DNA from 2 places in the Nonomuraea sp. NPDC005650 genome. Region 2 is predicted to be linked to the other one. Evidence: riboswitches for the same ligand, from Rfam matches in the RefSeq annotation. Region 2 holds a riboswitch; the other holds the start of a gene.

Region 1 (5,586 bases), on a different contig from region 2:
TGAGGAGTTGCTTGGCCCGCCCAATCGAAAGGTCGAGGCGCGAGGCCACTTCGGGGAGAGTGAGCCACTCGTCTACGAGCTGGTCGGTCTCCCGGTCGATCTGTGCAACAGAAAGCGTCACGAAACCACAACTACCACATGCCGTCCTTGCTCAAACAACACAATCCCGTAGGGAGACTTCTGGATCTACCAGGCGTTCCGCGTCAAGACGGTGTCCGGCGTCGATGATCCTACGCCCCTGTACGAGGTCCCGCGGCCGGTCCACGGCCAGCACCGCGGCGAGGACGTCGTCGGCCGTGAGCCAGACGGCCGACCACTTGCCCTCGGGCTCGCCGCGATAGATCAGCCGTTCCCCTGCCAAATGATGACCCGCATATTGCACCATATGTCCGAACTGCTCCGACCAGAAGTACGGAACGGGATCGTACGCGACGTCCTCGCCCAGCAGGCTCGCGGCGGCCACCTCGGGGGCGTTGAGCGCGGTGTCCCAGTGCTCGACCCTGAGCCTGGTCTGCCAGCGGCGCGACCACCAGGCGGCGCAGTCGCCGACGGCGACCGTGTTCGGGAGGGAGGCGCGCAGGTGCTCGTCCACGACGACGCCGTTGTGCAGGTCGATGTCGGCGCCGGTGAGCCATTCGACGGCCGGGCGCACGCCGATGCCCGTGACCACCACGTGGGCGTCCACGAACTCGCCGCCCACCAGCCGCACGCCGCCCTCGTCCACGGAGTCGACCATGGTGTCGAGCCGCAGGTCGATGCCGTCGTACCAGCGCTCGGTGCGGGCCCCGATCTCGGCGCCGACGGCCATGGCGAGCGGCGCCGGGCCGGCCTCGATCACGGTCACCGCGCACCCGGCGCGGCGGGCGGCGGTGGCCACCTCAGCGCCGATCCAGCCGGCGCCGATGACCGCGACGCGGGCGCCGGGGACGAGCATGGCCCTGAGCTCGTGGGCGTCGTCGAGCGTGCGCAGCACGTGCTGCGGGCCGTCGCCGGGCAGCCTGATCGGCTCGGCGCCGGTGGCGATGACCAGCCCGTCGTAGCCGATCTCGCCCTCGGTCGTCTCCACGACCCCCTCGCGCAGCGCCTTGGCGCTGACCCCGGGCTGGAAGTCCACGTCGATCGCGGCCAGGTCGGTGTCGACGAAGCTGGTGTCGGCGTCGCCGAACAGCACGGCCTTGGACAGGGGCGGACGGTCGTAGGGGCGATGCCGCTCCTCGCCGATCAGCGTGACCCTCCCCCCGAACCCCCGCGTGCGCAACGCCTCCACGGTGCGCACTCCGGCCAGGCCAGCTCCCACCACCACGACTCGGTTCACGTTCATGACCCTAACGTGGGGCGGTGTCGGGGCGTCGCAGCGAGGCCGTAGGCTGGAGGACGTAAGACGCGCGGGAGTCCGGCCGTGACCGGGCTGAGAGGAAGGCTGCCTTCGGGCCTTCGACCGCAAGACACCTGATCCGGATCATGCCGGCGAAGGGAGCGCGGATGGATGTGATCGTGGGCGGCGGGGTCGTCGGGCTCTCCGCGGCCTGGCGGCTGGCCCGCGCGGGGCGGCCCGTCACCCTGGTCGACCCGGCCCCCGCCTCTGGGGCCTCACACGCGGCGGCGGGGATGCTGGCGCCGATCAGCGAGGTGACCTACACCGAGGCGCCGCTGTTGCGGCTCGGGGTGGCGTCGCTGCGCCGCTGGCCCGCCTTCGCCGCCGAGCTGGCCGCCGACGCGGGGCTGGCCGGCCCCGAGGCCCTGGACCTGCGCTCCGAGGGGACGCTCGACGTGGCGTTCGGGGCGGACGACCTGGCCGCGCTGGACGAGCTGGCCGCGTACCTGGACAAGCTGGAGCTGCCCGTCGAGCGGCTGACCGGCCGCGAGTGCCGCCGCCTTGAACCCATGCTGGCCCCCTCGGTGCGGGGCGGGCTGCTGGCCCCCGGCGACTCCTGGGTGGACCCGCGCCGCGTGACGGCGGCGCTGCTCGCCGCGCTCGACCGGCAGGGAGTCCCGCTGGTACGGGCCCGCGTGCGCGAGCTGCTGCGCGACGGCGCCCGGGTCACGGGCGTACGCCTGGAGCCGCCCGGCGGCGACGGCCGGCCGGCCGAGCTGCCGGCGGAGCGGGTGGTCCTGGCGGCCGGGGCGTGGAGCGCCGGGCTGGCCGAGCTGCCGGTGCGGCCGGTGAAGGGGCAGATCATGCGGTTGCGTTCGCCGCAGCCGCTGCTCACGCGATGCGTGCGCGGCACCGTGCACGGCACGCCGGTCTATCTCGTCCCCCGGGGCGACGGCGAGCTGGTGGTCGGGGCGACGCAGGAGGAGATGGGCTTCGACACCAGGGTGACCGCGGGCGGGCTCTACGAGCTGCTGCGGGACGCCAGGGAGCTGGTGCCGGGCGTCACCGAGCTGGAGGTCGCCGACGTGGTGGCCGGGCTGCGTCCGGGCACGCCGGACAACCTGCCGCTCATCGGCCCGAGCCGCACCCCGGGGCTGACGCTGGCCACCGGTCACCACCGGGGCGGCGTGCTCCTGGCGCCGCTCACGGCGGACATCCTGCTGGGCGAAGAGGGCGAGCTGGCGGCGTTGTGCGCCCCTGGGAGATTTCGGGAAATTTCATGATTGTGACGATCAACGGGGCCTCGCACGAGGTGACCGACGGCATGACCGTGGCGCAGGCCGTACGCACATTGACCACGGCCACCACCGGAGTGGCCGTGGCCGTGAACGACGAGGTGGTCACGCGGAGCTCGTGGGAGACGACGGCGCTCAGCGACCGTGACCGGGTGGAGGTTCTGACGGCGGTGCAAGGTGGATGAACTGATCATCGCCGGGGAGAAGTTCTCCTCCCGGCTCATCATGGGGACCGGCGGCGCACCCTCGCTCGACGTGCTCGACCAGGCGCTGGCCGCGTCCGGCACCGAGCTGACCACGGTGGCCATGCGGCGGCTCGACCCGACCGCCCCCGGGTCCGTCCTGGACGTGCTGCGCGAGCGGGACATCAAGGTGCTCCCCAACACGGCGGGCTGCTTCACCGCGGGCGAGGCCGTGCTGACGGCGCGGCTGGCCAGGGAGGCGCTCGGCACGAACTGGGTCAAGCTGGAGGTCATCGCCGACGAGCGGACGCTGCTGCCCGACCCGATCGAGACGTTCGACGCCGCGGAGCGGCTGGTGGCCGACGGGTTCGTGGTGCTGCCGTACATCGGGGACGACCCCGCGCTGGCGCGGCGGCTGGAGCAGGCGGGCTGCGCGGCCGTCATGCCGCTGGGCGCGCCGATCGGCTCGGGCCTCGGCATCCGCAACCCGCACAACATCGAGCTGATCGTGGAGGCCGCGTCCGTGCCGGTGGTGCTCGACGCGGGCATCGGCACGGCCAGCGACGCCGCGCTGGCGATGGAGCTGGGCTGCGACGCCGTGCTGCTGGCCACCGCGGTCACCAGGGCGCGGCGGCCCGATCTCATGGCGGCCGCCATGAAGGGGGCCGTGGCGGCGGGACGGCTGGCGCGGCTGGCCGGCCGCATCCCGCGCAGGCGCTACGCCGAGGCCTCCTCGCCGATGACGCCGTGACCTGAGTGGTGTGCGGGGAGCTGGGACGTTCCAACGGGAACGTCTCAGCATCGGTTTCGGGCGGTGGGGCCCTCCCAGTGGCAAAACGCCCGTAAACTCAGCGGGGTGGATACGACGACTGCGGACCCCCTGGTCGGGCGGCTCCTCGATGGGCGCTACCGCATCGAGAGCCGGATCGCCCGGGGCGGTATGGCGACCGTCTACCTCGCGCTGGACGTCCGCCTGGACCGGACGGTGGCGCTGAAGGTCATGCACCCCTCGCTGGCCGAGGACCCGGCGTTCGTGCGCAGGTTCATCGGCGAGGCCAAGTCGGTTGCCCGCCTCTCACACCCCAACGTGGTGCACGTCTTCGACCAGGGCACCGACAACGACGTCGTGTACCTGTCGATGGAGTACGTGCCCGGCAAGACGCTGCGCGACATCCTGCGCGAGCGCGGCAGGCTGCCCGCCCGCGAGGCGCTCGAGATCATGATCCCGGTGCTCGCCGCCCTCGGCGCGGCCCACCAGGCGGGCATGGTCCACCGCGACGTGAAGCCGGAAAACGTCCTGATGACCGACGACGGCCGGGTCAAGGTCGTCGACTTCGGCCTGGCCCGGGCCATCGAGGCCACCAACCAGACCCGCACCGGCGTGATGATCGGCACCATCGGCTACATGGCGCCCGAGCAGGTCACCACCGGCGCCGCCGACGTGCGCAGCGACGTCTACGCCGCGGGCATCATGCTGTTCGAGCTGGTCACCGGCCAGCAGCCGTACGACGGCGCGACGCCGATGTCGGTGGCCTACCGGCACGTCCACGACACCGTGCCCGCGCCGTCCTCGGTCGTCCCCGACGCGCCGCCGCTGATCGACACGCTGGTGGCCCAGGCGACGGCCCGCGAGCCGGACCAGCGCCCCGCCGACGCCACCGCGATGCTCGTGGCCGCCGTCGACGCGCACCGGATGCTGCCGCGCCTGACCAACCCGCCGGGCTCCCACCCGCAGGGCCCCGCGGCCCCGCACGCCCGGACGCAGGTCTTCAACGCCTCCGGCGCCGCCTCGATGCCTCAGGCCGCCCCCGCCCACACCTTGATCCAGCCGCGCACGGAGGCGCCGGCGTCGCGGCGGCGGCCGGGGTTCAAGCCGAACTGGTTCCTGGTGGCGCTCGCCGGGGTGATGGTGGTCGCGGTCGGGCTGACCGGCTGGTACTTCGCGCAGCCCGAGATGGTCTCCGTGCCCAGCCTGGTCGGCAAGAACATGGCGCTGGCCAAGCAGAGCGCCGCCGCGGCCGGCCTCAAGGTGCAGGAGGCCGACGGCATCAACGACGAGAAGGTGGCCGCGGGCCTCATCATCCGCACCGACCCGGCGGCCGACACCGAGGTGGAGAAGGGCACCACGATCACGCTGGTCCCCTCGCTCGGGCCCAAGCGCGTGGCCGTGCCCAACACCGAGGGCATGACCGGCGACCAGGCCCGCGACAAGATCGCCAGCGCCGGGCTGACCGTGGGCGCCGTCAAGCGGCTGGCCAACCAGGAGGTCGAGCGCGACAAGGTCATCCGCACCTCGCCGCAGGTCGGCGAGAAGGTGCGGGTGGGCGCCAAGATCGACATCTACGTCAGCGCCGGCATGGTGATGCCCGACGTCAGCAGCATGCCCAAGGACGAGGCCGCCCAATATCTCGGCGGGCTGGGCTTCCAGGTGCAGGTCAACGAGGTGGACGACGACGCCGAGCCGTGCACGGTCATCGCGCAGGCGCCGAAGGCGAAGTCCGAGGTGGACAAGGGCGCGCAGGTCATGGTCACGGTGGCGCGGTGCCAGACGGACTTCTGGGACTGGTTCAACGGCGACAGGGACGACGAGGCCCGCGACGACCAGCAGTTCGCCCTGGTGCCGGCGGTGATCGGCAAGGAGGTCAGGGACGCCAAGTCGGAGCTGGAGGCGCTGGGGTTCAAGGTGCGGGTGCAGCGGCTGGGCAACCGCGGGGTCGTCCAGTTCCAGCGGCCGCTGCCCAACAGCGAGCGGCCGCAGGGGAGCACGGTCGTCCTCTGGCAGTGAGGCCCGCCG
Region 2 (5,586 bases):
GCCCGTTCTCCATCTGGAACGTGACCTTCTCGCCCGGCTTGGGCAGGGGGAACGGCGGCGGCCCGCCGATGACCGCCTCGGCCGGGAACGCGGTGAGCTCGGCGGCGGCCGGGTTCCAGCGGACGACCCGCCCCGATCCGTCGAGCACGGCGATGCCGTCGGCGCTGGCGTCGAAGACGGCCTGCTCGTGCGCCCGCTGCCGCACCGCCTCCTGGTAGGCCACCGCGTTGCCGACGGCGATGCCCGCGTGGCCGGCCAGCAGCTCCAGCAGCTCCAGTTCGAGGTGTCCCGGTGTGCTCTGGGCGAACAGCGCGTACAGGGCCCCGTACGGGCGCCCGCCGACGGCCGCCAGGCCCAGCGCGATCGTGTGCAGCCCGTTCAGCCGGGCCCACACCAGGTCCTCCAGCCCGTTCGACTCCAGCATGACGGTCTTGCCGGTGCGTAAGAGCTTGTCGACGAGGCTCGTGCGCAGGTCGCTGGTGGTGCCCCTGATGGCCGCCGGCAACTGGTACGTGCTGACCAGCCGCAACCGCTCGCCCTCGATCAGCACGAACCCGCCCGCGTCCGCCCCGGTGAGCTCCGTGAGGCTGGCCGAGATCCGGTCGAGCACGGCCGACAGCTCCAGCTCGGAGTTGATGTCGCCGACCACGTCGGTGAGCCGGCGCACCAGCCTGGCCCGCCGCGCCATGCGGTCCCTGGCCACCGCGTCGGCCCGCGCGAGGTGGTGCACGCAGACGTACCCGGCCACGGAGCTGCCCAGGCGCAGCGCGCTGATGTCCACGCGCACGTCGAGCAGGGTCCCGTCGCCGCGTAAACGTTTGGTGCGGACCGAGACCTGGCCGCCGGTGCGCACGCGTTCGAGCACGGCGTTGTGCTCGGCGGTCAGCTCGCTCGGCACGATCGGCGCCCGGCGCCCGAGCATCTCCTCCGCCGTCCACCCGAACAGCCGCTCGGCCGCCTCGTTCCAGACCAGTACGCTCTGATCCCGGTCGACGACCACGACGGCGTTGGGCGAACCGGCGAGGGCAGCACGAGCGATCTCGTCGTCACTACCGGCCCATTCGTCCCCCACTCCTCCATAGTGCACGTGGCGTGGTGAGTGCGTCGGGCGATCCGTCCGATACGCTGCGGGCACGGTGATTCTCGGCGGGTGGGGAGGGTGGTGGCATGTCGAGCGGCGATATCGATGCCCTGTTGCGCGTGACCTCCAGCACCTATCGAGGTGAGACGCATCCTGACATCGCGTTCGGCACCTATGACGGGGCCGTCGGCAGGCTGGTGCTCGCGGTGACCGGCAAGGGTGTCGCGGCGTGCAGCTTCGAGCCGGAAAACGCCGTGTTCGAGCTGGTCACGAGGCATGTGGGCTCGTTCATCGGGCCGGACCCGCGCCGGCTCGACCCGGTGCGCAGAGAGTTGGACGCCTACTTCTCCGGCCGCCTGCGCGCGTTCAGCACGCCCGTCGACCTCGCGCTGGCGACGTCTTTCGCCCGTACGGTGCTGCAGAAGACGATCGCGGTCCCCTACGGCACCACCACGACGCTGGAGGCGATCGGCGCGAGCATCGGCCGGCCGCGCGCGCTGCGGGCGATCGGCAACGCGCTGGCCTCCAACCCGGTGTGCGTGATCGTGCCGTGCCACCGGGTGGTGCGCGAGGACGGCGCGCTCGGCGACTACGCGGGCGGCGCGACGGCCAAGCAGCACCTGCTCAACGTCGAAAAGCGCGCGTCGACCAGCCGATCAGCAGGGTGACCAGCGCGGCGACGATGGCCGCACCGAGCGCCCCGTTCATCCACGGCTGCCGGGTGAAGCCGATGGCCTCGCGGGCCGACTGCCAGAAGGCCCCCCACGCCGTGTCCGGGGGCGTGGCGGTCGCCAGCCAGTACGCCACGAAGCCGAGGGCCCACGGCACCAGCCTCGACCAGCGTGAGGGCGCGTCCTCCGCGGTGTTCCAGCCGCGCGAGCCGCCCAGCACGAAGTAGTCCACGGCCAGCACCGCGAACATCGGCACGAAGATCGCCCCGATCACGCCCAGGAACGCCCCGTAGGAGTTGACGTCCACGACCAGGGCGATCGCGACGCTCAGCACGCCGATGGCGACGGAGAAGACGCGCCGGTCCACCCGCGGCATCAGGTTCTGCAGCGAGACCGTGGTGGAGTAGACGTTGGCGAACGACTGGTCCGTCTCGCGCAGCACCAGGATCGCGAAGAACAGCGCGCCCAGCGGCACCGCCACGAACGGGCCGAACACCGACGTCGGATCGGCCGCCACGTTGTCCGCCCCCGCCAGGGCCACCGCGAACACGCCCAGGCCCAGGCAGGCCACCTGGGCCAGCGTGTAGCCGCCGACCACGCCGGTGAACGCGGCCCTGCTCGACCTGGAGTGCCGGGCGAAGTCGGCCGCCATCGGCACCCACGACACCGACAGCGCGATCACGTAGTCCACGGCCGGGGCGAACGCCGTCCAGGACCCGCCGGTGTGCGCGGGCGCGCTGGTCAGGAAGTGCCAGGCGAACCACACCATCGACACGACCACGCCGATGGTGACGTACCGCCGCAGCAGCCTGATGGACCCGAGCGGCCAGATCGTGAGCGCCGTGGTCAGCACCCCCGCCGCGACCACCCACACCTGGTACGGCACGGCGCCGAAGATCGCGCTGGCCGCCTTGGCGATCACCCACAGCTCGAACGCGGCCCAGCCGAGCATCTGGACGATGTTCAGCACCGTGGGGACGTACGAGATCTTTGCCCCGAACAGGCCCCGCAGCAGCACCATCGCGGGCTGCCCCGTCTGGGTGCCGGGCACGGCGGACAGGCCCACCATGGCGGTGCCGATCAGGCTGCCGACCACGGTCGCCAGGAGCGCGGCGGCCAGGCTGAGGGGAGCGTTGCCCAAGGGGTTGAGCAGGAGGGACGCCCCGGAGAAGCCCAGGAGGCTGACTCCGAGGTTCGCCCAGAGCGCGCCCTGGTCGAGCACGCCCAGGGTCTTCGGCGGCCTGCCTTCAAGAGTCAGCGGAACTTCGTCGACGACATGCGTCATCGCGCACTCCCTACGCCGGCATTACCCGGACAGGTTCAGGCGGTCGGCAGCGGATCTATGGCTGCCCTCTCAGCCCGGCGAAACCCCGAGCTCCCGCGACAATCTGCAGTTGGCGCCCTCATCATGCCTTAGTGGCGGCGAAACCGCCACAGTGGGGCCTTCACCAAGGTTTCACGCCACGAACGGCTGCTGCCCGGTCTCGCTGACCATCGGAAGGCGCGCGAACTCCCACGACTGCATGCCGCCGCCGACGTTGACGGCGTCGCGCCCGAGCTGGTTGAGCCAGGCCGCGACCTGCAGGGACCGGCCGCCCACCCGGCAGACGACGTAGACCGTGCGGTCGCCGGGCACCTCCTCGACCCGCCCTTGAATCTGCGTCATGGGGATGTGCACGGCCTCAGGGGCGTGCCCCGCGACCCATTCGTCCTGCTCACGGACGTCGAGCAGGTAAGCGTCTGCGGGAACGGCACTGGCCTCGATCTCAGGAACGGTCATGACTCCATCATCTCGCGCCTGGCGTCGTAGGCCGCACGCGCCTCGGCGATCTCCTCCTGGTGCGCCTCCGTCCAGGTGACCAGCGACTTGATGGTCTCGTGCAGCGTGCGGCCGAGCGGCGTGAGCGCGTAGTCCACCCTGGGCGGCACGACGGGGTGGACCGTGCGGCTGACGAGGCCGTCGCGTTCGAGCTGGCGCAGGGTCACGCTGAGCATGCGCTGGCTGACGCCGTCGATCTCGCGGCGGAGCTGGGTGAAGCGCAGGCTCTGGCAGTCGAGCAGGGCGATCACGAGCAGCGACCACTTGTCCGCGATGCGGTCGAGGATCTGGCGCACCTCGCAGTCCTCGCGGGTGTCCCACTGCCGCACGTCGTAGTCGTCGAGCGGGTCCAAAGGGCCCTCGCAGTTCATTTGAGAAGGCGGGACAGGCGGCGGTCGGCGAGGGGCTTGCCGCCGGTCTGGCAGGTGGGGCAGTACTGCAGCGAGGAGTCCGCGAAGGACACCTCCCGGATCGTGTCGCCGCAGACGTCGCACGGCTGCCCGGCGCGGTTGTGGACCCGCAGTCCCGACTTCTTCTCCGCCTTGAGGTCCTTGGCCGCCAGCCCGTGCGCCCGCTCCACGGCCTCCCCCAGGGTGGTGACGATGGCCTCGTGCAGGTCGGCGATCTGCGCGTCCGTCAGCGTGGCCGCGATCTTGAACGGGGACATCTTCGCCGCGTGGAGCACCTCGTCCGAGTACGCGTTGCCGATGCCGGCGATGATCTTCTGGTCGCGCAGCAGCCCCTTGATCTGGGTGCGGCTGCCGCCCAGGATGCCTTTGAGCGCGTCGACGGTGAAGGACTCGTCGAGGGGGTCGGGGCCGAGGGCGGCGACGCCGGGGATCTCGTCCGGATTTTTCGTGACATAGGCGGCCAGGCGCTTCTGCGTCCCCGCCTCCGTCAGCTCGAACCCGGGCGCCAGTCCCTCCTCGTCGGGCGCCAGCCGGACGCGTACGGCGAGCGGGCCCTTGCCCGGTCGCACGGGCTTGGCCCCCGACAGGTCGTCGCGCCAGCGCAGCCACCCCGCGCGGGCCAGGTGGATGACCAGGTGGAGGCCGTCGCAGTCGAGGTCGAGGAACTTTCCGTGCCTCGCCACGCCGGTGATGGTCAGCCCGCCGAGCGCGGTCACGGGCGGGTCGAACGTCTTGAGCGCCTGGATGGCCACCACGTCGACCCCCAGCACCGTGCGGCCCACGGCCCGCTCGCGCAGGAAGTGGGTGAGCGACTCCACTTCGGGTAGTTCCGGCATGCCACCAGGGTACGTGCGCGCCCCGACCATCCACAGCCTGTGGACGGCTACGGCACGCTCCAGAAGGCCAGCTCGTGCGCCATCCCCTCGGCGAACAGCGCCTCGGCCCGCGCCGGATCCGGACCGGCCTCGTCGATCATCTGCGCGATCCGCTCGGTGAGCGCCGCGAACCCGGGATCGGCGTACGTGTCCACCCAAGCCCGATATCTCGGCTCAACAGGCGGATTCTCCGCCAATATCCGCCCAAGACTCGAATATCCCCACATGCAGGGATAGAGCGCGGCCAGCCCCTCCCCATAGGACGCCGCCGACTCCAGCAGGAACGTCGTGTACGCCGCGCACGCCGGCCCCTTCACCGCCCCCTCCAGATCGGCGCCGAACCCCGCCGACAGCGACCTGTGCAGGCTCAGCTCGTCGTGGTACGTGGTGTGCGCCAGGTCCACCAGGTCACCCAGATGCCCGGCGGGCGCCTGCCAGGCCAGCCGCGCGAACACCCGTACGTAGTCGAGCAGGAACAGGTAGTCCTGCTCCAGCCACGACCTGAACACCGGCTCGGGCAGGTCGCCACGTGCGATGCCGGCCACGGTGGGATGGTCGAGCTGCGCCCGGAGCAGCGGGCGGCCGATGGCGTGCAACTTCTCCGAGATGGTCATGGCTGGGAGGTTAGTGTCGAAGCATGACTGTGACGATCGCCGAGGAACTGCTCCTGCTCGCCTACAACGACGAGAAGGGCACGCAGCTCGTCTCCGGGACCCAGCTCGACCCCGCC

The links. Region 2 has a riboswitch for thiamine pyrophosphate ahead of ABZS69_RS34895 (cytosine permease). Riboswitches for the same ligand answer to the same signal wherever they lie in the genome.
Region 1: it holds a riboswitch for thiamine pyrophosphate, as region 2 does, so the genes downstream of both, thiO (glycine oxidase ThiO) here and ABZS69_RS34895 (cytosine permease) in region 2, are expected to answer to the same signal.

What each region holds. Positions count from the first base shown of each region.
Region 1 is NZ_JBEXCR010000001.1:551,485-557,070, forward strand. It holds gene ABZS69_RS02505 (Rv2175c family DNA-binding protein) at 1-121, opposite strand, end outside; gene ABZS69_RS02510 (FAD-dependent oxidoreductase) at 152-1,321, opposite strand; TPP riboswitch at 1,376-1,493, shown strand; gene thiO (glycine oxidase ThiO) at 1,483-2,598, shown strand; gene thiS (sulfur carrier protein ThiS) at 2,595-2,795, shown strand; gene ABZS69_RS02525 (thiazole synthase) at 2,788-3,543, shown strand; gene pknB (Stk1 family PASTA domain-containing Ser/Thr kinase) at 3,649-5,577, shown strand.
Region 2 is NZ_JBEXCR010000022.1:134,675-140,260, forward strand. It holds gene ABZS69_RS34885 (PAS domain-containing sensor histidine kinase) at 1-1,072, opposite strand, end outside; gene ABZS69_RS34890 (methylated-DNA--[protein]-cysteine S-methyltransferase) at 1,168-1,749, shown strand; gene ABZS69_RS34895 (cytosine permease) at 1,706-3,037, opposite strand; TPP riboswitch at 3,027-3,144, opposite strand; gene ABZS69_RS34900 (rhodanese-like domain-containing protein) at 3,209-3,532, opposite strand; gene ABZS69_RS34905 (helix-turn-helix domain-containing protein) at 3,529-3,942, opposite strand; gene ABZS69_RS34910 (DNA-formamidopyrimidine glycosylase family protein) at 3,939-4,817, opposite strand; gene ABZS69_RS34915 (TenA family protein) at 4,865-5,470, opposite strand; gene ABZS69_RS34920 (GPP34 family phosphoprotein) at 5,494-5,586, shown strand, end outside.